3 regions of the Janibacter sp. LM genome follow, and region 2 is predicted to be linked to each of the others. Evidence: riboswitches for the same ligand, from Rfam matches in the RefSeq annotation. Region 2 holds a riboswitch; each other region holds the start of a gene.

Region 1 (7,780 bases), on a different contig from region 2:
GCCGGTGACCTCGCCGCCGCCCGCGCGATCCACCACCGCCTCATCCCCGTGACCAACGCGATCATGTCCACCTCGCAGGGCGCGATCATGGCCAAGGCCGCCCTCGTCGAGCTCGGCGTCATCGAGCACGCGAGCGTGCGCCTGCCCTACGTCGAGGGGCCGGACGAGCACCTCGACATCCTGCGCAAGGGTCTGGCCGCCTCCGGGATCGGGGCAGCATGAGCCACCCGCACCCCGACCTGCTGCTGCCGCCCGCCCTCGCCCCGGGCGCGCTGCGCATCATCCCGCTCGGCGGCCTCGGTGAGGTCGGACGCAACATGGCGGTCATCGAGCACGAGGGCCAGCTGCTCGTCATCGACTGCGGCGTCCTCTTCCCCGAGGACCACCAGCCCGGCGTCGACCTGATCCTTCCGGACTTCGAGTACATCCTCGACCGGCTCGACGACGTGCAGGCCATCGTCCTCACGCACGGCCACGAGGACCACATCGGCGCTGTGCCCTACCTGCTCAAGCACAAGCCCGACATCCCGCTCGTCGGCTCGACGCTCACGCTGGCCCTCGTCGAGGCCAAGCTCAAGGAGCACCGGATCAAGCCCTGGACCCTCGGGGTCAAGGAGGGCGGGCGCGAGTCCTTCGGCGTCTTCGACTGCGAGTTCATCGCCGTCAACCACTCGATCCCCGACGCGCTCGCGGTCTTCGTGCGCACCGGGGGCGGCACGGTCCTGCACACCGGTGACTTCAAGATGGACCAGCTGCCGCTGGACCGTCGCCTCACGGACCTGCGGGCCTTCGCCCGCGTCGGTGAGGAGGGCGTCGACCTCTTCATGACCGACTCGACCAACGCCGAGGTGCCGGGCTTCACCACGCCCGAGCGCGAGATCGGTCCCGCGATCGACACCGTCTTCCACAAGGCGCAGCGCCGGATCATCGTCGCCTGCTTCTCCAGCCACGTGCACCGCGTCCAGCAGGTGCTCGACGCCGCCGAGCGCAACGGCCGCAAGGTCGCCATGGTCGGTCGCTCGATGGTGCGCAACATGGGCATCGCTGCGGACCTGGGGTACCTGCACGTGCCCGACCGCGTGCTCGTCGACGTCAAGAAGCTCGACAACTACCCGGACAACGAGGTCGTCCTGATCTGCACGGGCAGCCAGGGCGAGCCGATGGCGGCCCTGTCGCGCATGGCCAACCGCGACCACCGCATCGACGTGGGCGACGGGGACACCGTGCTGCTCGCCTCGAGCCTCATCCCCGGCAACGAGAACGCCGTGTACCGCGTCATCAACGGCCTCATGCGCCTGGGTGCCGACGTCGTGCACAAGGGCAACGCCAAGGTGCACGTGTCCGGTCACGCGAGCGCCGGTGAGCTGCTCTACTGCTACAACATCGTCAAGCCGCGCAATGTCATGCCGGTCCACGGCGAGTGGCGCCACCTCGTGGCCAACGCCGAGCTGGCGATCCAGACCGGGGTCGACCCCGACCACGTCGTGCTCGCCGAGGACGGTGTCGTCATCGACCTCGTCGACGGCCGCGCCCGCATCGCCGGCGCCGTGCCCTGTGGGTACGTCTACGTCGACGGCTCGAGCGTCGGCGGCACCACCGAGGAGCTGCTCAAGGACCGCCGCATCCTGCGCGACGAGGGGTTCATCTCGGTCATGGTCGTCGTCGACTCCTCGACCGGCAAGGTCATCGCCGGCCCCGAGATCACCGCCCGCGGCTTCGCCGAGGACGACGAGATCTTCACCCAGGTCAAGCCCAAGATCATCGCCGCGCTCGACGAGGCGACCAGGAAGGGCACGACCGACACCCACCAGCTGCAGCAGGTCGTGCGCCGCGCCGTCGGTGGCTGGGTCGGCGGCAAGATCCGTCGCCGCCCGATGATCATCCCGGTGGTCGTGGCGGCCTAGGAGACGGTGCCCCGCGCGTCCCAGGATTCTCGGGTGACCCGATAAACCTCGCCTTCGCAAGAGTTTCAGACTCTTGCGAAGGCGAGGTTTCTCTTGCTGAGCGAAGGGGGACTGCCGGGTCCCCCCTTCGACCTCACCCGAGGAGGGTCAGAGGGCGCGAAGGGCGCCGAGGAGCCGGTCGATGTGCGCCGGGGTGGTGCCGAGGCCCGCGCTGATCCGCACCGCGGTGTCCTGCTCGTGCTCGGAGAGCAGGTCGTCGACGAGCAGGTGCGCGCAGAACTTGCCGTCGCGCACACCGATGCCGTGGTCGTCGCCGAGGATGCGCGCGACCTCGCTGCTGTCGTGGCCGTCGACCGTGATCGCCGCGACGGGGGCGCCCTCTCCACCGCCGAAGAGCGTGTGGACGCGCACACCCTCGATCCCGGCCAGACCGCTCAGCAGTCGGATGCGCAGGGCCTGCTCGTGGTCGATGATCGCCCGCTCGCGCTCGGCGATGATCTCGCAGGCCCTCGCCAGGGCAATCGCGCCGAGGACGTTGGGGGAGCCGGCCTCGTGCCGGGCCGGACCGCAGGTCCACTCTGTCGTGTCGAGACCGACGCGGGCGGTGGCGCCGCCACCGGCGAGGTAGGGGTCGGCGGCGTCGAGCCAGTCGCTGCGGCCGACGAGCACCCCGGCGCCGAACGGGGCGTAGATCTTGTGGCCGGAGAAGGCGACCCAGTCGATCCCGAGGGCAGCGATGTCGACCCGACGGTGCGGCGCGACCTGGGCGGCGTCGAGGGCGAAGCGGGCGTCGTGCTCGCGGGCGACCGCGGCCAGGCGCTCGATCGGCCAGTGCTCGCCCGTGACGTTGGACGCGCCCGTGGCGACGACGAGGCGGTGCTCTGCGGGGTGGTTGCGCAGGGCCTGCTCGAGGAGCTCGACGGCCTCGTCGCGGCTGTGCGGCACGGGCAGCCGCAGCGCGTCGCCCCACGGGAGGAGGGCCGCGTGGTGCTCGGAGGCGAAGACGAAGACCTTCGTGCCCGCCGGCAGCGCCCGGGCCAGCAGGTTGAAGGAGTCGGTCGTGTTGCGGGTGAAGACGACCTGGTCGTCCTCACGCGCCCCGACGAAGTCGGCGACGCTCTCGCGAGCCTGCTCGTAGCGCGAGCTGGTCACCCGGGAGGCGAAGCCGGCACCGCGGTGAACGGACGAGTAGGTCACCGCGGCGGTGGCGACCTCCTGCGCGACGGCCTCGAAGGCCGGGGTCGTCGCCCCGTGGTCGAGGTGCGCGTACTCGACGGTCGAGCCGTCGCGGTCGCGGTAGGTCAGGCCCTCGGAGACGAGGCGGGGGAGGTCGGTCGAGGTCTGCTGCACGTGGGACACGGTCATGGGGATGCTCCTGGTCCGTCAGGGACCCGGGTGTCGACCACGAGTCCGCGCTTGCCGGGCGACAATGGCGTCGCCGGCCAGGTCGTCACCCGGAGCACCCCACCGCGGAGGAGGGTTGCCGACCAGCTAGCCGGGGCTTGTCGCTGGTACTCGTGACCTTGCGGATGACCATATCGGACACCGGTGGGTCCGTGTCGAGAGGAGGCGAGGCGCATCTCGCCACCTGGGACGTCAGCCGAGGGCGACGGCGATGACCGCTCCGGCGACGAGGTAGGGACCGAAGGCGAGGTGCGTCCCCCGGTCGGCCCGGCGCGCGAGCAGCAGTGCGAGAGCGGCGAGTCCACCGATGACGAAGCCCACCCAGACCCCCACGACGAGGTGCGTCCAGCCGAGCCAGGCGAGCGTCGGCGCGATCGAGACCATGAGCTTGGCGTCGCCCATCCCGATCGAGCGGCCGAAGAGGAGGAAAGCGAGCGCGAGCGTCCCGCCCCCGACGAGCAGGGCCGCGAGCCCGGCCCGCTGCAACGCCTCCCACTCGCCGGTCGCGGCGGAGGCGAAGGTGAGCAGCACGGCCTGCACGGGGACCAGGGGCAGGGTGATCGCGTTGGGCAGGCGGTGGACGTCGGCGTCCACCGCGGCGAGGACGAGGCCGGCGAGGGCCAGCGAGAGCGGTGCCGCGAGCACCGGCCACGGCAGGTCGGAGAGCCCGCGGGCGATCGCCCACCCGACGGAGGGGGCGACCGGCAGGACCCACAGGTGTCGGGGGAGGGGACCCCCTTCGTCCTCCCGCCGGTACGTCCCGGTGCGCAGCCAGAGGTACCCGACCACGCCGCCGACGAGCGCCAGGAGGGCGACGATGAGGGTGCGTGCGTCCACGGCGGCGACGCTACTCGGCGGGTGGCGGGGCCGCTCCCCGATCTCCACAGGTTGCCGTTGTTGCGCGTGTGACGCGTGTGTCGGGCGGGGCTTTCGCCTAACCTGCGGAACATGGCCACTCGTCCGTCGACCTCCTCGCGCAGCACCAAGGGCGCCTCGTCGCGCCCCAAGGGCAGCACCCGTCCGTCGGGTCGCACGTCCGCTGCGAAGGGGAAGAAGACCGCCGCCCCGCGCAAGAAGGCCGCGTCCGGCGGGGGTCTCCCGCTGCCGCTGGCCGCGGTCCACAGGACGTGGGTGGGCGTCGCCCACGCCACCGGCGCCGGCGTGCGCCGGATCGGCACGAGTGCCGGCGAGATCGAGCCCGAGCACCGGCGCGACGGGTGGGGCTTCCTGGCCCTCGCGCTGGCCCTGGTCGTCGCGGTCCGCGAGTGGTGGGGCCTGTCGGGCGCCTTCGGTGACGTCGTGCACGCGGTCTTCGCGGGCACCTTCGGCCGGGTGGCCTACGCGCTGCCGATCGTCCTGCTGCTCCTCGGGGTCCGCCTGCTGCGCTCGGCCGGCGAGTCCGCGGCCGACGCTCGCCTGGGCTTCGGCACGGCGGGGCTGCTCTTCGCCGTCTCCGGCCTGACGCACGTCTCCAAGGACATCCCGCAGCCGCCGGACGGCGCCGGGCCCATGAGGGACGCGGGCGGCATCGTCGGCTTCCTCGCCGCGGACCCCCTGACCACGGCGGTCACGGAGTGGCCGGCCATCATCCTGCTGGTCCTCCTCGGCCTCTTCAGCCTCCTCCTGCTCACCGGCACCCCCCTGCACGAGGTGCCGCAGCGCTTGGCCTACGTCCGGGCCGCCTTCACCGGGGAGGTCCCCTCGCACGTCACCAGCGCCGACGTCGCGGCGAAGGGGGACGCTCCCCAGGCCGCGGTCGCGCGGGCCCGGCGTCGGCGCACCTTCGACGACGACGAGAACCTGGGCGAGCGCGACGGCGACACCGCCTTCGACCAGGCCGCGGTGGTCCAGCCCGCGGGGAAGGGACGCAAGCGCAAGGGCGCCGCCGCGCCCGTCGACGCGGTCGACGAGCCGGCCGCGGATGCCGCGGCCACCGACGGTCCCCGTCCGGGGGAGAAGCGGCCGACCAAGAACCCGGTCGTCGCGCCGATCAGGAGTGCGGACAAGCCGGCCCTGGAGCCGCCGCCCACGACCCAGCTGCCGCAGCGGGTCGAGCAGCTGGCCCTGGCCGGCGACGTCACCTACACGCTCCCGGACAGCCAGCACCTCAAGCCCGGCGCACCCCACAAGGAGCGCTCGGCGGCCAACGACAAGGTCGTCGAGTCCCTGACGAGCGTCCTCGACGAGTTCGGCATCGACGCGCAGGTCACCGGGTTCCACCGCGGCCCGACCGTTACCCGGTACGTCGTCGAGCTCGGCCCGGGCGTGAAGGTCGAGCGGGTCACCGCGCTGTCGAAGAACATCGCGTACGCGGTCGCCTCGGCCGACGTGCGCATCCTCAGCCCCATCCCGGGCAAGTCCGCCATCGGCATCGAGATCCCCAATGCCGACAAGGAGATGGTCTGCCTCGGCGACGTGCTGCGGTCCGACGTCGCCCGCAACAACGAGCACCCGATGGTCATGGGCGTCGGCAAGGACGTGGAGGGCGGCTACGTCATCGCCAACCTCGCGAAGATGCCGCACCTCCTCGTCGCCGGCGCCACCGGCTCCGGCAAGAGCTCCTTCGTCAACTCGATGATCACCTCGATCCTCATGCGGGCCACGCCCGACGAGGTGCGGATGGTGCTCGTCGACCCCAAGCGCGTGGAGCTGACGGCCTACGAGGGCATCCCGCACCTCATCACGCCGATCATCACCAACGCCAAGAAGGCGGCGGAGGCCCTGCAGTGGGTCGTGCGCGAGATGGACATGCGCTACGACGACCTCGCGACCTTCGGCTACAAGCACCTCGACGACTACAACAAGGCCGTCAGGGCCGGCAAGGTCGAGCCGATCCCCGGCAGCGAGCGGGTCATCCAGCCCTACCCCTACCTGCTGGTCATCGTCGACGAGCTCGCCGACCTGATGATGGTCGCCCCGCGCGACGTCGAGGACTCGATCGTGCGCATCACCCAGCTCGCGCGCGCGGCCGGCATCCACCTCGTGCTCGCGACCCAGCGACCCTCGGTCGACGTCGTCACCGGCCTCATCAAGGCCAACGTCCCCTCACGGATGGCCTTCGCCACCTCGTCGCTCGCCGACTCGCGCGTCGTGCTCGACCAGCCGGGCGCGGAGAAGCTGCTCGGGCAGGGTGACGCGCTCTTCCTGCCGATGGGCAAGTCCAAGCCGATGCGTGTCCAGGGCGCCTGGGTCACCGAGTCGGAGATCGAGGCCGTCGTCAGCCACGTGACCGGTCAGCTCAAGCCGACCTACCGCGAGGACGTCGCCCCCGAGACGCCCAAGAAGCAGATCGACGAGGACATCGGCGACGACCTCGACGTGCTGCTCCAGGCGACCGAGCTCGTCGTCACGAGCCAGTTCGGCTCGACCTCCATGCTCCAGCGCAAGCTGCGCGTCGGCTTCGCCAAGGCCGGTCGCCTCATGGACCTGCTCGAGTCGCGCGGCGTCGTCGGGCCGTCCGAGGGCTCCAAGGCCCGCGACGTGCTCATCACGCCCGAGGACCTGCCGACCACCCTCGCCCTGATGCGCGGCGAGGAGCCGCCGGCGTCCACCGGGGACGAGGGCGACCCCCACGACGACGAGGACGAGGCCGTCGTCGTCACCGAGGCCGAGGCCGCCGCCGGGGACACCGCGGTCATCGACGTGCGCGAGGGATCACCGGCTGCGCCGCACAACCGCTACCCGACGGACCCCATCGGTACCGAGGTCGTCGAGGAGTGGACCGAGGACGACGACGAGGACGCCTGGTCCCTCACCGACCGTCACTGACCGGCCGGCGCAGGAGCGGGGGCAGGATCAGCGGGCCGTCGGCGACGGGCGAGTCTAGGGTTGCCGCATGACGAAGGCCTGGTACGAGCTCGACAGCCGACCGACGGGTGCCCGGTACTGGGCCGCGGTGGTGCGCAAGCAGCCATCCGCTGTCCTCGTCGCGATCCAGCTGTTCGCGATCATCCTGCTGCCGTGGGTCGAGTCCGAACCCTGGGGACGCGTGGTCATCACGTCGTTGTCGCTGTTCGCGGTGACCTTCGGCATCTGGGTCGTGCGCTCCACCCCGGCCCTGACGTGGCTCGCGCTGCTGATCGGCTTTCCCGCCTTCGTCCTCGAGGTCTGGTCCGTCCTCGAACCTGCCGACCACGTCGTCGGCTTCACCGCGCACGCGCTCCTGGCGGTCTTCTACTTCTATGTCGCCTACGGCCTCGTCTCGTACATGTTCGCCGACACCTGGGTGACCAAGGACGAGCTCTTCGCCGTCGGGGCGGCCTTCACCGTGCTGCTCTTCGGCTTCGCCTACCTCTTCGTCGCAATCCAGACTCTGGCGCCCGGCTCCTTCACCGGTCACACCGGCGAGGGCCGCAAGACCTTCCTCGAGCTGCTCTACTTCTCCGGAGCCAACCTCACCAGTGTCGGGCTCTCGGATGTGGGCGCAGTCAAACCGCACGCCAGAGCGGCAGTGATCATCGAGCAGCTGAGCG
Region 2 (7,780 bases):
CTGCGCTCACCGGTCGCCTTGTGCCGGTTGTTGAGCACGCCGACACCGAGCGGCTTGGTGAGGCTGATCGGCAGGCCGGGCTCGGCGGCGTCGTTGCGCATCAGCCGCTGGGGGTCGGCGGTCCCGGTGACGGCCATGCCGTAGATCGGCTCGGGGGCGTCGATGCTGTGGCCGCCGAGTACCGGGAAGCCCGCCTCGGTCGCGACGTCGAGACCACCCCGCAGGACCTCCCGCAGGAGGTCGGTCGGGAGCAGCTCACGCGGCCAGGCGACGAGGTTGATCGCCATGACCGGGTCGCCGCCCATCGCGTAGACGTCGGAGACGGCGTTGGCGGCGGCGATCCGGCCCCAGTCGTAGGGGTCGTCGACGACGGGCGTGAAGAAGTCCGCGGTCGAGAGCACCGCCCGGCCGCCCTCGATGCGCACGGCCGCCGCGTCGTCGCCGTCGTCGAGGCCGACGAGGACGTCCGCGCCGGGGGGCGCCGCGACGTGCAGCCCGGCGACGATCTGCTCGAGCTCTCCGGCGGGGATCTTGCAGGCGCATCCTCCGCCGCGGGCGAACTGGGTCAGTCGGACCGGCTCCATGGCCTCACCCTAGGACGCCGGTCCCACCGAGGGGCGGCAGGGGCTCAGCCGAGGACGACGAGCGCCGCGCCCGCCGCGAGGCCGGCGGCGGTGACGACACCCGCGGTGACCGCCGTGACCCGCCAGGTGAGAGCGCGGCCCACCATGACCAGAGAAGGGAGGCTCACGGCCGGCAGCGCGATGAGGACGAGCCCCAGCACCCACGGGCTGGCACCGACGGCGGCCAAGGCGAGGAGCACCGGGATCTCGCCACCGGTCGGGATGACGAGGAGGACCACGACGGCAGCGACGGCCACCAGGGCGAACCCCCCGCCGGTCACCCACGCCGCCTCGAAGCTGAAGACGTGCGCGGCCGCGCCCACGAGCGCGACGACGACGAGGTACTCCGGCACGAGGGTGAGCGTGAACCGCACGAGCGAGCGGACGAACCGCCCCAGCGAGGGCCCGTCCTCGTCCACGGTCTCCGGTGCGATGTCCGCGACGGCGGGGTCCACCCTTCGTCCCTGGGCGAGGCGGGCGGCGAGCGCCGCCGCCCCCAGGACCAGCCCGACCCCGACGACGAGCCGGGTCGCGGCCCACTCCCACGGCCCGACGAGCGCGAGGAAGACGAGGACGGCCGGGTTGAGGACCGGGTTGCCGAGCCAGTAGGCGACGACCGACGGGAGCGGCACCCCGCTGCGGCGCAGCGAGACCGCCACCGGCGAGGCGCAGCAGGTGCACATCATGCTCGGCAGCGAGGCAGCGCCCGCGATGGCCGCGCCGGAGGTGGAGCCGCGGCCGGCGAGGACCCGGCGCAGGTGCTCCCGGGGCAGGAGCGCGTCGATGGCCGCGGCGACGAGCAGGCCGACGAGCAGTGCCTTCCAGACGGCCAGGCTGTACGCGAGCGTGAAGTCCCAGGCTCCCTGCCACCACGTCGGCGCGTCACGCGCGACGTCGACGAGCGCACCCCCGTCCCACGCCCGGCTGCCGACGAGGCCGTCGATCTTCAGCGCGTAGGGCCACCACTTGGCCCAGACGAGACCGACGACGAAGACCAGGGCGGTGATCGCGACCCCGAGGACCCAGCGGTCGAGGTGTCGCGGCCGGCCGGGAGACGGTGCGGTGCTCACGTCGTCACCGTAGGAGAAGGACGCTCCGGTGTCTCGGGGGACGACCTGTCCTAGGGTGGGCGGCGGAGGCGTCTGGGTTCCTGGTGGTCCCCCCGGTCTTCAACACCGGTGAGGCCGAGCATCTCGGTCTGGCGGGTTCGATTCCCGTCCGCCTCCGCCACACGTCCGACCCGAAGGGAGCACGGTGACCGACCCCCGGCGGGCCATCCCGCGCACCGACACGCTGCTGGCCTCGGCGCCCTTCGTCGCCGCGGCGGAGCGACTCGGGCGGGATGTCGTCCGGGTCGCGATCACCGCCGCCCAGCAGCAGGCGCGCGACGGAAGCATCGGCCCCGACGAGGTCCCCGCCACCGCACTCGCCGGGCTCCCGACCCGGGCCAGCTCGCTCACCGCGGTCCTCAACGCGACCGGCGTCGTGGTGCACACCAACATCGGCCGGGCCCCCTTGTCCCCCAGCGCGATCGAGGCCGTCGTCGACGCCGCCGGCTACGTCGACGTCGAGATGGACCTGGCCACGGGAGCGAGGAGCCGACGCGGCGCCGGGGCACTCGCCACCCTGCTCGACGCCGTCCCCGACGCGACCGGCGCGCTGGTCGTCAACAACGGCGCGGCCGCGCTCGTGCTCGCCACGACCGCGCTCGCCGCCGGGCGCGAGGTCGTCGTCTCGCGCGGGGAGATGGTCGAGATCGGCGACGGGTTCCGCCTGCCCGACCTCATCGCCTCGACCGGCGCTCGGCTGCGCGAGGTCGGCACGACGAACCGGACGCACCTGAGGGACTACGCCGACGCGATCGGTCCGGGCACCGGGTGCGTGCTCAAGGTGCACCCGAGCAACTTCCGCGTCGACGGGTTCACGGCCGAGGTGGGCCTCGGTGAGCTCCGCGGGCTGCGTCGGCCCGACGGCTCCCCCGTGCCGGTCGTCGCCGACATCGGGTCCGGCCTGCTGCGGCCCGACCCGCTGCTGCCCGACGAGCCGGATGCCACGACGTGGCTGCGCGCGGGCGCCACGATCGTCACCGCCAGCGGCGACAAGCTCCTCGGCGGCCCGCAGGCGGGTCTCGTCCTCGGCGACGCGGACGTCGTCGAGCGGTTGCGCCGCCACCCGCTCCAGCGCGCCCTGCGCGTCGACAAGCTGACCCTCGCCGCGCTCGAGGCGACCCTGCGCGGATCGGTTCCACCGGTCACCGCCGCGCTGCACGTCACCGCCGACGAGCTGCGGCCGCGGGTCGAAGCCCTCGCCGCCGCCCTCGGCCGTGGGGTCGTGGCGGTCGAGGGCCGCGTCGGCGGCGGCGGGGCGCCCGGCGTGCCCCTGCCCGGCTGGGCCGTCGAGATCCCCGCGGACGCCGTCGAGCGCCTGCGCGTCGGCGAGCCGGTCGTGCTCGCCCGGGTCGAAGGGGGGCGCGGCCTGGTCGACCTGCGCTGCGTCCCGGCCGATCGGGACGGTGACGTCGAAGCGGCACTGCGGGCGGCGCTCGGCGACGACGGGCCCGACCCGGGGACGCCCACCCCATGAGGCGCGTGCTCGCCACCGCCGGGCACGTCGACCACGGCAAGTCGACGCTCGTGCGCGCGCTCACCGGGCGTGACCCCGACCGGCTGCGCGAGGAGCGCGAGCGCGGGCTGACCATCCAGCTCGGTTACGCCTGGACGACCCTGCCGAGCGGGGCCGAGGTCGCCTTCGTCGACGTGCCGGGGCACCAGCGGTTCCTCGGGACGATGCTGTCGGGGCTGGGGCCGGCGCCGGCGGTGGTCTTCGTCGTCGCCGCTGACCAGGGCTGGCAGGCGCAGAGCAGCGAGCACCTCGCCGCCGTGCAGGCGCTCGCCATCACCGACGGCCTGCTCGTCATCACCCGGTGCGACCTGGCCGACGACGAGCAGCGAGCCGACGTGCTCACCGAGTCGCGGCGACACCTGGCCGAGGCCGGGCTCGACCTCCCTGCCGTCGAGGTCTCGGCGGTCCGGGGCGACGGGATGGACTCCCTTCGCGCGGCGCTCGACGAGCTCGCTGCCCGGCTGCCGGAGCCGGACGCCCGGGCGCCGGTGCGGCTCTGGTCCGACCGCAGCTTCTCCGTCTCCGGCGCGGGGACGGTCGTCACGGGCACCCTCGGCGCGGGCACGGTCCACGTCGGCGACCGGCTGGTGCTGCTCGACCGCGGGTCCGCACGCGAGGTGACGGTGCGTGGCCTGCACAGCCAGGACGAGGCGCACGAAGCCGTCGGCCCGGTCTCCCGGGTCGCAGTCAACCTGCGCCGCGTGGACGAGGTCGGCCGCTCCGTCGCGCTGCTGACGCCCGACGCCTTCGCGCTCGCGTCGGTCGTCGACGTGTCCGCCACCGAGCTGCATTCCCCTAGGGCAATGCAGACGAACGGTCACGGGAGCGCGCATTCCCCTAGGGCAATGCAGATGGTCGAGCAGGGGACGCTGCACGTCGGGTCGGTCGACGTCGAGGTGCACGTGCGCCCGCTCGGGCCGGACCACGCCCGCCTCTCGGCCGCGACCGTCCTCCCGTGGCGCGTGGGCGACCGGGCGATCCTGCGCGACGCGGGGAGTCGTCGCCTGTGGGCCGTCCGAGTCGTGGACGTCGACCCCCTGCCGCTCACCCGCCGCGGTGCCCCAGGGCGAAGGGGGCAGGCCCTCGCCTCTGCAGGCGCGGACCCCGCCGACCTCGCCACCGCTCGGCTGCGCTCGCGCGCAGCCGAGCGGGCGGACGTGCTCGACCGGCTGGGTCTCCCCGCGCCAGCGGGTGCCGTGCGGCACGGTGACTGGTGGGTCGACGCGGGGGCCGTGAGCACGTGGCGCGACCGGCTCGGCGGGGCCGTCCGCCGGCACCACGCCGCCGACCCGCTCAGCGCCGGGCTGCCCGTCGCCGAGGCGGCCAGGTCGCTCGGCCTGCCCGAGCACCTCCCTGCGGTGCTCGGACAGGCCCTGGTACCGGGACTGGCCACCGACGCCGGCCTCGCCGTCGCCGACGGCCGCGTCCACGACCCGAAGGCTGGAGGCCTCGGAGCCGCGGAGGCCGGGATCGCGGCTCTCGAGGCACGGCTGGGGGCCACCCCCTTCGTGGCGGCGGAGCGGGGTGAGCTCGCCGAGCTCGGTCTCGGGACCGCGGAGCTCGCGGCCGCCGAGCGCCTCGGACGGGTCATGCGTCTGCCCGACGACGTCGTGCTGCTCCCCGACGCGCCGGCGCGGGCGATGCGGGTGCTCGCCGGGCTGGAGCAACCCTTCACCCTCAGCCTCGCGCGACAGGCGCTCGGGACCACCCGGCGCGTCGCCGTGCCCCTGCTCGAGCACCTCGACGCCCGCGGGTGGACCCGGCGGGTGGACGGGAGTCTGCGGCAGGTCGTGCGCTAGGCCGCGCTCAGGCAGCGACCTCGAGGCTCGTCGTCACCGGCACGCCGTGCGTGAGGTTGTCGAGGACGGGGCAGTGCTCGGCGACGGCCTGCTCGAGGCGGCGGTACTCCCCTTCGCTCTCCGGGCCGCTGACCGTGATGGCCAGCTCGATGCCCTGGAAGCCCGGACGCACCGACTCGTCCGTGCCGAGGAACCCGGCGAGGTCCAGGTCGCCGCGCAGGTCGACGTCGATCGTGTCGACCCGGAGGCCGAGCTTGTCGGCCCAGACCTGGTAGCTGATGACGGTGCACGAGGCGAGGGCGGCCAGCAGGTGCTCGACCGGGTTGGCGCCCTTGTCGGTGCCGCCGAGGGCCGGCGGCTCGTCGATCGTGTAGCTGAACTGGCGGCTCGTGATGGCGACCTCGGTCCCCGTGACGAGCGCGCCCCGGGTCGTGACCTCGAGCAGCGTGGTGGGTGCGGTGGTGGCAGTCATGGACGGCTCCGTGGATCAGGGGCTCTCGTGAACCCGCGCTTGGCGCGGCCGGTCGGCCGACGCCCAGGTCGTCACCCGGGGCACCCCACCGAGGGTGGAGGGTTGCCGCCCAGCAAGCCGGGGCTTCGCGCTGGGACTCATGACCTGGCCATAAGATGACACACAGCAATCCATAACGTCCAGTTATGTATCAGGAAGTGGGACCGCGCCTGAGGTCGACCGTGAAGAGCGGCAGGAAGAGCTGGGCCAGCGGCCCGATGGCGAGCGCGTAGAGGAAGGTGCCGACGCCGACCGTGCCGCCGAGCAGCCACCCGACGACGACCACCGTGACCTCGATCCCCGTGCGCACCAACCGGATCGAGTGGCCGGTGAGGCGCGCGATCCCCGTCATCAGGCCGTCGCGCGGACCGGGCCCGAACTGCGAGCCGATGTACATGCCGGTCGCGATGCCGTTGAGCACCACGCCCCCGACGAGGAGCACGATGCGCCAGCCGAGGTCGCCCGGCTCGTCGAGGTGCGCGAGGACGAGGTCGGCGGAGGGGCCGATGAGCAGAGCGTTGCCGATCGTGCCGACGCCGGGCTTCTGCCGCAACGGGATCCACCCGAGCAGCACGAGCAGCGAGACGCCGACGACGATCGTGCCGAAGCTCAGCGGGACGTGGCGCGAGACGCCGACGTGGAGCACGTCCCAGGGGATCTGGCCGAGCGTCGCGCGCAGCACCATCGCCATCGACGCGCCGTAGAGGAAGAGGCCCGCGAGGAGCAACGGCAGCCGGACCCCGAGGCGCCCGGCACGCAGCTGCTCGAGGGGGCCGATGTCGGCGAGCTGTCGCCCGCGGGGTGGCGCGTCGTCGGTCACCGGGTCAGCGTAGGGCTCGACGAGATCAGTCGCCCACGGTCTGCTTGCCGCGGGCGACGACCTTGCGGTCGGGCGCGTAGACGATCTGGGTGTCCTTGTCCTCGTAGTCGAACTGGTTGAGGAAGAAGCGCATGGCGTTGATCCGGCCGCGCTTCTTGTCGTTGGACCTGATGACCGTCCAGGGCGCGTGCTTGGTGTCGGTCCGCTCGAACATCGCCTCCTTGGCGGCGGTGTACGCCTCCCACTTGTCGAGGCTCTCGAGGTCCATCGGGGAGAGCTTCCACCGGCGCACCGGGTCGATCTGGCGGATGGCGAAGCGGGTGCGCTGCTCCTGCTGGGTCACGGAGAACCACAGCTTGGTGACGTGGACCCCGGCGTCGATGAGCATCCGCTCGATCTTCGGCGCCTGGTCCATGAAGCCCTCGTACTGCTCGTCGCTGCAGAAGCCCATGACCCGCTCGACGCCGGCGCGGTTGTACCAGGAGCGGTCGAAGAGGACGATCTCGCCGCTCGTCGGCAGGTGCCGCAGGTAGCGCTGGAAGTACCACTCGCCCTCCTCCCGCTCGCTCGGCCTGGTGAGCGCGACGACCCTGGCGCCCCGGGGGTTGAGGTGCTCCGTGAAGCGCTTGATCGTGCCGCCCTTGCCGGCGGCGTCACGGCCCTCGAAGAGGACGACGAACTTGCGGCCGGTGTCCTGCGCCCAGTACTGGAACTTCAGCAGCTCGATCTGGAGCAGGTACTTCTCGACGTCGTAGTCGTTGCGGGTCATGAGCTCGTCGTACGGGTAGTTCTCCCGCCACGTCTCGACGGCCAGGCCGTCGGGTCGGATGAGCATCGGGTCGTCACCCTGGTCGTCGCGGACGGTGTAGCCCTCGTCGATGAGCCGGTCGATGTACTCGCGGAGGTTCTGCTTCTGCATGGGACGTGGGTACCACGTGGACCTGTCGCGCGGGTGTCGGAGCGGGTGGCGGAGACTGGAGTCCATGGCCAGGAGGACGAAGGGGGGCGGCGCCACCCCCGCGACGCGGGCGCTGGCGGCGGCCGGGGTGGCGTACACGGAGCACCCCTACGAGCACGACCCGGCGGCGCCCTCGTACGGCGTGGAGGCCGCCGAGGTGCTCGGGGTCCCACCCGAGCGGGTCCTGAAGACCCTGCTCGCCCAGACCGACCTGCCCCGCGACCACGGACTCGTCGTGGGCATCGTCCCCGTCGCCGGGCAGCTGGATCTCAAGGCCCTGGCCGCGGCGGTCGGCGCGAAGCGGGCGAGCATGGCCGACCCGGCGCTCGCCGAGCGGACCACCGGCTACGTCGTGGGCGGGATCAGCCCGGTCGGTCAGAAGCGCGCCCTCGTCACGGTCCTCGACGCCTCTGCGCTCGGGCACGACACGGTCCTCATCAGCGGCGG
Region 3 (7,780 bases), on a different contig from region 2:
GGTCACGCTCCCGCTCGGCGCGCTCTTCGAGGAGGCCCCGTGGATGCCGTCGGCCGTCGCCGGGGTACTGGCCGTCGCGGGCAGCGGGATGCTGCTGCGCGCCCTCACCCCCAACGCGGGTCTGGTCATCGTCGGCCAGACGCTCGCCGCGACGCTCTACGTCCTGCTGACCCAGCTGCGCGACACCCTCTACGCCGGGCTCCTGCCCACCCCCGAGACGCTCGCCGCCCTGACCGACCACGTCGCCGACGCGCAACGGACGGTCACGACCTACGCCGCGCCGGCCCCGTCCACCCCGGGCATCGTCGTCATGCTCGTCGTCATCGTCGTGGTCGTGACCCTGGCGGTCGACATGTCGAGCGCCACCGCCGGGTCGCCGACGGTCGCGGGGCTCCCGCTCCTGTCCCTCTTCCTCGTCTCCGCCGCGAACTCCGGCGGGTCGCTGCACTGGGGCTGGTTCCTCGGGGGCGCCGGCCTCTGGCTCGCGATGGTCGTGCACCAGTCCGACCTCGACCTGCGGGGCTGGGCCACCTCGATCCCGCTCCTCGCTCAGGGCGACGGCCAGCAGTCCGCGACCCGCGCCCACCGCTGGCAGGCGGTCCGCCTCGGCGCGATCGCCATCGCCGGCGCCGTCGCCGTCACCACGGTCGTGCCGCACATGCCCACGCGCTTCGTGCTCGACGGGCTCGGTCGGCGCGGGACGGGCGTCGGCGACGGCACCGGCATCCGCCTGTCCACCCAGCTCGACCTCAAGCGCAGCCTCGAGTCGCCCAGCCAGGTCCCGGTCCTGCGCTACACGACCGACGACCCGACCCCGCAGCCGCTGCGGGTGGCGGTCGTGGAGGACTTCACCGACGGGTTCGGGCGGATGACCTCGCGCACCCGCCAGCCGCAGGAGGGCTTCGTCCCGCGCGATCCCCTGGCCGACCTGCCCGAGGGCGTCGCCCGCGACCGTCGCAATGTCATCGTCGAGGACAACAGCGTGTCCGCGCCGCAGCTGCCCCTGCCCGCGCTCGTCGACTCCGCCGACCTCGGCGGCATCGCGTGGTCGCTGGGGCGCGACGGCACCGCACGCGTGCAGCGCACCCCCGGCACCTACTCCGCGTCCTTCACCGAGCTCGACCCCCAGGACGAGGACTTCCCCGCGGGCAGCACCCAGCTCGCCGACCCCGTCGACCCGACGGCCTACCGGGACGAGTACCTCACCCTCGACCCCGGGTCCTCCGTCGAGATCACCGAGGTCGCCGACTCGTTGACGACGCCGGGCGAGAGCGAGATCCAGGCCGCCCGGGCGATCCAGGAGTACCTGCGCGGGCCCGATTTCGACTACGACCTGGAGCTCCCCCCTTCGCCCCCGGGCCGGGACCCGGTCGTGCACTTCCTGCGGACCAAGGTGGGCTACTGCCAGCAGTTCGCCACGACGATGACCCTGCTCGCCCGCGCCCGCGGCATCCCCGCGCGCGTCGTCGTCGGCTTCCTCCCCGGCTCCTCCCCCGACGGCCGGCAGCGGGTCGTGCGCGCCAGCGACGCCCACGCGTGGCCGGAGCTGTACTTCGAGGGCGTGGGCTGGGTGCGGTTCGAGCCGACGCCCGGGGCGCGCGCGGCCTCCGTCCCCGGCTACACGATCCAGACCTCCGAGACAGGCGACTCGACGGACAGCGCGACGTCCAGCTCGTCGACGACGAGCAGCTCGTCCGCCGCGGCCCAGCCCGGCGAGGAGGCGACGTCCGTCGACCCCACGGCGGTCGCGGACGAGGGCACCCCCCGGTGGGTGTGGTGGCTGCTCGGTCTCGCCGGACTCGCGCTGCTGCTCGCGATCGTGCCGGTCACGGCGCGGCTCTCCCGACGTCGCGGGCGCTCGCGCGCCGAGGACGACGCCGCCCGGGTCGAGCGGGAGTGGCAGGAGCTGGTCAGCCAGCTCGACGACCTCGGCATCCGGGCACCCGTGGGGTCCACCCCGCGGCAGGCCGGTGCCTGGCTCGGCCACCGCATGGCCCTCGAGCCACACGTGCAGGACCAGCTGGACCTCGTCGTGAGGACCCTGGAGACCGCGCGCTACGCCCCGGCCGGCAGCCAGCTGCCCGATGTGTCCCACGAGGTCGACGCGGTCGTCGGACGGGTCCGCTCCAGCCGTCAGCGCTCGGCCCAGGTGCGCTCGCTGCTGTGGCCCCAGGACGGCGTCGACACCTGGCGCGCGCTCGGCCGCGCCCTCTCGCGGCGCCTGACCCGGCGCCGCTGAGGGGGGGCGGTCAGTCGAGGTAGTCGCGCAGGACCTGCGAGCGGCTCGGGTGACGCAGCTTGCTCATGGTCTTGGACTCGATCTGGCGGATGCGCTCACGCGTCACGCCGTAGACCTTGCCGATCTCGTCGAGCGTCTTGGGCTGGCCGTCGGTCAGGCCGAAGCGCATGGAGACGACGCCGGCCTCCCGCTCGCTGAGCGTGTCCAGGACCGAGTGCAGCTGCTCCTGCAGGAGCGTGAAGCTCACGGCGTCGGCCGGTACGACCGCCTCGGAGTCCTCGATGAGGTCACCGAACTCGGAGTCACCGTCCTCGCCGAGCGGGGTGTGCAGCGAGATGGGCTCGCGACCGTACTTCTGGACCTCGACGACCTTCTCCGGCGTCATGTCCAGCTCCTTGGCCAGCTCCTCCGGGGTGGGCTCACGGCCCAGGTCCTGGAGCATCTGGCGCTGCACACGGGCGAGCTTGTTGATGACCTCGACCATGTGCACCGGGATGCGGATGGTGCGGGCCTGGTCGGCCATGGCGCGCGTGATGGCCTGGCGGATCCACCACGTCGCGTACGTCGAGAACTTGTAGCCCTTGGTGTAGTCGAACTTCTCGACCGCACGGATCAGGCCGAGGTTGCCCTCCTGGATGAGGTCGAGGAAGAGCATGCCGCGACCGGTGTAGCGCTTGGCGAGCGAGACGACGAGTCGCAGGTTGGCCTCGAGCAGGTGGTTCTTGGCGTTCTTGCCGTCCTGAGCGATCCACCACAGCTCGCGCTTGAACTTCATGTCGATCTTCTCGCCCGAGGCGAGCTTCTCCTCCGCGAACAGGCCGGCCTCGATGCGCTTGGCGAGCTCGACCTCCTGCTCGGCGTTGAGGAGGGCGACCTTGCCGATCTGCTTGAGGTAGTCCTTGACCGGGTCTGCGGTGGCACCGGCCGTCACGACCTGCTGCGCGGGAGCGTCGTCCTCGTCGTCGTTGCTGATCGTGAAACCGGACTTCTCGTCCTGCTCGGTCTCGGGCTTGGCCTTCGCCTGCGCCGGGTCCTCGCCGATGACCTCGTCCTCGTCGGGATCCGGCTCCTCGGCCGTGGTCGTCGTCGGGTTGGCGGCCTTGTTGGCGGCGGTCTTCTTCGCAGCGGTCTTCTTGGCGGCGGCCTTCTTCACCGGGGCCGCCGCGGCGGCCGCAGCCGCCTTGGGGGCGGCGGTCTTGGTGGTCGCCTTCTTCGCCGCGGTCTTCTTCACGGGCGCCGCGGTCTTCTTCACTGGCGTAGCGGCCTTCTTGGTCACCGCCTGCTTCGCGGGGGCCTTCTTCGCCGTCGTCTTCTTGGCGGACGTGGACTGTGGCACCTGAACCTCGATTCCTTGGTCGTCGAGCGCCCGCAGGACGACCCGCCCCCGGCTGGGGCTGATCTGCGCGTCGCCGAAGGCGGCCTGCAGCTCGTCACTGGTGATGGATCCGGTCGTGTGGCCCTTGCGGACCAGCTCCTGGAGCGATGGGTGCGAGAACTCCTTGGGGAGGGAGCCCTGCGCCCCGTCGGACCGTGGGGACACAGCAGTCACCAACAACCTTTCGTCACGGAAGAATCCGCCGGGACCTCCAAGGGGTGGCGTTCGTCCCTCGGGCTCCGACTCGCCCGGTCGCTGCGCGCTGGGCTCGTCACCATTATAAAACGCGGTGCGCCGAAATGCCGCAGCGGGCGCCCCGAAGGACGCCCGCTGGGTCGGTTGGTGCCGTGCGTGGCGGCTCAGCGCGCCTTGACGGCGAGCACGTCGCACGGCGCGTCGAGCAGCACCCGCTGGGCGTTGGAGCCGAGGATCAGCTTGCCGACCGGCGTGCGCTTGCGCAGGCCGATGATGATCAGGCTGGCGTCGGTCTCCTCGGCGACGACGATGAGGTCCTCGGCCGGCTCCTTGCCACGGACGAGCCCGCGGACCTCACCCTCGACGCCGGCCTCCTCGAGACGGGTCCGGACCTGTTTGAGGTCCTGCTCGTTCTTGCGTGCGATGTCGCCGCTCATCCCCACGCCCCCCCGGTCGGAGTGGATGACGACGAGCGGCTCCTTGCGCAGGTGGCACTCCTCGAAGGCCCGCTCGAGAGCGGCCTCGCCCTCCTTGGTGGACACATACCCCACGACGATCGTCATCGATGCTCCTCAACAGATACTCGGTTCCTGAATGACCTGTGCCAGACGCTACACCGGCGGCGCGTGACGTGTCTCACTCACACGCGGCCGTGTCCCCGGCGAGCACGCGGCGGAGCAGCCCGGCGACCTGGTCGACCTCGGTGAGGAACCCGTCGTGGCCCACCCGGGAGGAGATCGTCGTCAGCTGCGCCCGTGGGTGCAGTCGCGCGAGCTCCTCCGAGAGGCGGGGCGGGTAGAGACGGTCGGAGTCCACCGGCGCGAGGACCAGGCGACCGGCGAAGGGGGCGAGCGCCGCCTCGACCCCGCCGCGCCCGCGACCCAGGTCGTGCGAGTTCATCGCCTCGGAGAGCACCGCGTACGAGTTGGCGTCGAAGCGACGCGCGAGCTTGCCGCCGTGGTGGTCGAGGTAGCTCTCCACGGCATAGCGCGGACGACCGCACTCCCCCGCCGGCTCGTCCTGCTCCCGGCGACCGAAGCGCTCGTGCAGCTCGATCTCGCTGCGGTAGGTCACGTGGGCGATGCGGCGGGCGATGCCGAGACCGACCTCAGGACCCTGCGGGTGGTCGTAGTAGTCGCCGTCGGCGAACCAGGGGTCGTTGCGGATCGCGAGGATCTGGGCCTGGCTCCAGCCGATCTGCTCCGCAGTCGCGTAGCCGCTCGTGGCCAGAGCGATGGCGGTACCGACCCGGTCGGGGTGACCAGCCGCCCACTCGAGGGTGCGCATGCCGCCCATGGAGCCGCCGATGACCGTGTGCCAGCGCCCGATGCCCAGCGCGTCGGCGAGCGCCGCCTCTGCCGCGACCTGGTCGCGGATCGTCAGCCGGGGGAAGCGCCCACCCCACGGCCGACCGTCCGCTGCGAGCGTCCCGGGACCGGTGCTGCCCTGGCAGCCGCCGAGGACGTTGATCGCGACGACGAAGTACTCGTCGCTGTCCAGGGGGGCGCCGGACCCGATCAGGCCCGGCCACCACCCGTCGGTCGGGTGTCCCGGACCGGCCTGGCCCACGACGTGGCTGTCGCCGGTGAGGGCGTGCTCGACGAGGACCGCGTTGTCCCGGGCCGGGTCGAGCTCGCCCCAGGTCTCGTAGGCGAGCACCACGTCAGGCAGGCGTTCGCCGGACTCGAGCGTGAGGTCCCCGATGCGCAGGAAGTGCCGGTCCCCCGGCTCGTCGCCGTCGCGCCACAGCGCGGTGTTGCTGGGGGGTGTGGTGGTGACGCTCATCGACGGTGCTCCCGGGGTCTCGCCTTGCCGCACCACTGCGATGCGGCCCGGTCATCACCCGGGGCACCCCGTCGCGAGGAGGGTTGCCGGCCAGCAAGCCGGGGCTTGACGCTGGCACTCATGACCTGGCGACAACTCTAACCACAGCGGCCCCACGGGATCGAGTCCGGTCCGTTGTCCGGACTAGGCCGCGGGGTGGCGCCCGGCGCGCGCGTCGGGCCCGAGGTCCCAGGGCCGCAGCCCGGCGGACAGCAGGTCGAGCATGAGACCGGCGAGCCGGTAGCCGGGCTCGATCTGCAGCGCGCGCTCGAGGCAGCTGCCGGCGATCGTGCCGTCCCCCATCCACCACGCGATGTGCGCCGTGCAGGTGAGCAGCGGGGGCGTGAGCTCCTCGGGCACGAGCCGCCCGAGCTCGGCGACGCGGGCGCGGACCGCGAGGACGTCCTCCTGGTGGCGACCGACGTCGACGGCAGCATCGGGCACGGACCCGGCGTCCGGGTCCACGAGGGCCCACGGGCAGCGCGCCAGCGCCGTGCGGGCGTGCTCGACGAGGGGGTCGCCGAAGGTGGCGAAGGGCACGGCTCCGGGGCAGAGCCCGCCGAGGAGCGCGTCACGCCAGTCGACGTCCTGCAGCGACGCGGAGAGGACGAGGAGCTCTGCGTCGCTGAGCTCGGCGACCGGGGTCGCGTCGGCGGAGGGGTCGAGCAGCCGCGCCCAGGTCCGGGCCACCTGCTGGTGCGCGAACTCCTCCTCGAGCGGGTTCACGGCGAGCGCGACCCGACGGGCCCTGGCCTCGTCGCGCTCCGGCAGCACGGCGTCGACCAGGTGCGCACGGCTCGGCAGCGGGCAGACCCCTGCCTCGACGAAGGTGGCGACGGCGGGCACGTCCTCGGGTCGGGGCAGCGGGATGCCGAGGCGACGCCTGGCCCGGGGCCCGCCTGCGGGGTAGCAGCGCCCGTCGCGGACCACGAAGTGCTCCTGCACCCGCAGCCCGGCCTCGCCGGCGGCGGCGGTCATCGCCGCGCGGAGGTGGCGGGACTCCCCTTCGTCCTCCTCGAAGGCCATGAGCAGGACTGCGGTGGCCCCCTCCCGCACCGCGATGGCGATGGCGTGCTCCGCGACGGCCCGGCAGGCCGCGGGCTCGGGCACGAGGTCGTGCCGCTGCAGCAGGCCGAGCCGGCGGCCGCGCATCACGGTCAGGCAGAGGGAGGGGCCCGGGTGGTACCCGAGCTGGTACGGGAGGATGACGGCGAGCTCGGCGGCGTCGCGAGGTCTGGCGATGTGGTCCATGCCGACGAATCTGGCGCTTGCAGAGGGCGCCGGCAGCGACCGGGCGGATCCTGTGGAAACCCGGACGTCAGGCAGGTGGTCTGCGGACGGTCAGTCGCGCACGACGTGCGAGCGGACCGTCGGGCCGGGCTCCCACTGCTGCTGCGGCGGGGTCCACTGCTGGCGCCCGGACGCGCCTGCGGCCACCGCCTGCTCCCAGGCGATGAAGTCCTCGGTCTCCCGCACCAGGGTCGTGGCGACCCAGCCGATGACCATGACGTCGTCGAGCAGGCCGAGGGCGAGGAGGAGGCCCTCCGGGACCACGTCGATCGGCGAGACGACGTAGCCGACACCGGCGAGCAGGAGCATCAGGCGGCTGGACGACAGACCGGTGTACTGCCCCGCGCGGACCGCGCGGATCATCCGGGGGACGGCGCGCAGGCGGGTCCAGAGGCTGGGCCCGCCTGGTCGCGCCGCGCTGCGGACGGCGGAGGCGAGGTGGGTGGCGTTGCGGACGCGGCTGGTCGTGGCCATGTCGGTCTCCTGACGCTCAGGCGTGCCCGGTCCGGGCGCGCTCCGCTGGATCCAACGTAGCGCGCCCGGTCCGGATTCCCTCAGGAGCTCGGCGTCACTCCCGTGCGCCGACCGACTCCCGGGGAGCGCCCTGGGTGAGCTGGCCGTCGGCACGCAGCTCCCAGAACTGCGCACCCTCGATCCCGAGCTCACGCGGGTCGAACTGCGGGTCGATGCCCCGGGCCTTCTGCGCGCGGTAGTCCTTGAGGGCCTTCAGGGCCGGGACCTGGAGCAGCAGGATGCCCAGGATGTTGAGCCAGGCCATCGTGCCGACACCGATGTCGCCGAGGCCCCACGCGGAGCCGGCCGTCGTCGTCGCCCCGTAGGCGGCAGAGACGAGGATC

What was found. A riboswitch is a leader RNA that binds a small molecule or an ion and turns the genes downstream of it on or off. The one in region 2 is predicted to bind S-adenosylmethionine.
Region 1: another riboswitch for S-adenosylmethionine. It lies ahead of ABC138_RS10930 (aminotransferase class V-fold PLP-dependent enzyme); the one in region 2 lies ahead of ABC138_RS13595 (OsmC family protein).
Region 3: another riboswitch for S-adenosylmethionine. It lies ahead of ABC138_RS01475 (homoserine O-acetyltransferase); the one in region 2 lies ahead of ABC138_RS13595 (OsmC family protein).

What each region holds. Positions count from the first base shown of each region.
Region 1 is NZ_JBDIVG010000018.1:65,448-73,227, reverse strand. Features, by position in the region: gene dapA (4-hydroxy-tetrahydrodipicolinate synthase) at 1-222, shown strand, start outside; gene ABC138_RS10935 (ribonuclease J) at 219-1,904, shown strand; gene ABC138_RS10930 (aminotransferase class V-fold PLP-dependent enzyme) at 2,052-3,269, opposite strand; SAM riboswitch class IV at 3,312-3,427, opposite strand; gene ABC138_RS10925 (A24 family peptidase) at 3,501-4,145, opposite strand; gene ABC138_RS10920 (DNA translocase FtsK) at 4,257-7,076, shown strand; gene ABC138_RS10915 (ion channel) at 7,144-7,780, shown strand, end outside.
Region 2 is NZ_JBDIVG010000026.1:668-8,447, reverse strand. Features, by position in the region: gene selD (selenide, water dikinase SelD) at 1-584, opposite strand, end outside; gene ABC138_RS13615 (permease) at 629-1,693, opposite strand; tRNA gene ABC138_RS13610 (tRNA-Sec) at 1,758-1,853, shown strand; gene selA (L-seryl-tRNA(Sec) selenium transferase) at 1,878-3,206, shown strand; gene ABC138_RS13600 (SelB C-terminal domain-containing protein) at 3,203-5,044, shown strand; gene ABC138_RS13595 (OsmC family protein) at 5,052-5,516, opposite strand; SAM riboswitch class IV at 5,547-5,661, opposite strand; gene ABC138_RS13590 (hypothetical protein) at 5,707-6,375, opposite strand; gene ppk2 (polyphosphate kinase 2) at 6,401-7,294, opposite strand; gene ybaK (Cys-tRNA(Pro) deacylase) at 7,359-7,780, shown strand, end outside.
Region 3 is NZ_JBDIVG010000001.1:314,729-322,508, reverse strand. Features, by position in the region: gene ABC138_RS01490 (DUF3488 and transglutaminase-like domain-containing protein) at 1-2,239, shown strand, start outside; gene ABC138_RS01485 (RNA polymerase sigma factor) at 2,250-3,779, opposite strand; gene ABC138_RS01480 (universal stress protein) at 3,974-4,372, opposite strand; gene ABC138_RS01475 (homoserine O-acetyltransferase) at 4,446-5,594, opposite strand; SAM riboswitch class IV at 5,610-5,720, opposite strand; gene ABC138_RS01470 (DUF4192 domain-containing protein) at 5,778-6,884, opposite strand; gene ABC138_RS01465 (DUF1232 domain-containing protein) at 6,975-7,397, opposite strand; gene ABC138_RS01460 (alanine/glycine:cation symporter family protein) at 7,492-7,780, opposite strand, start outside.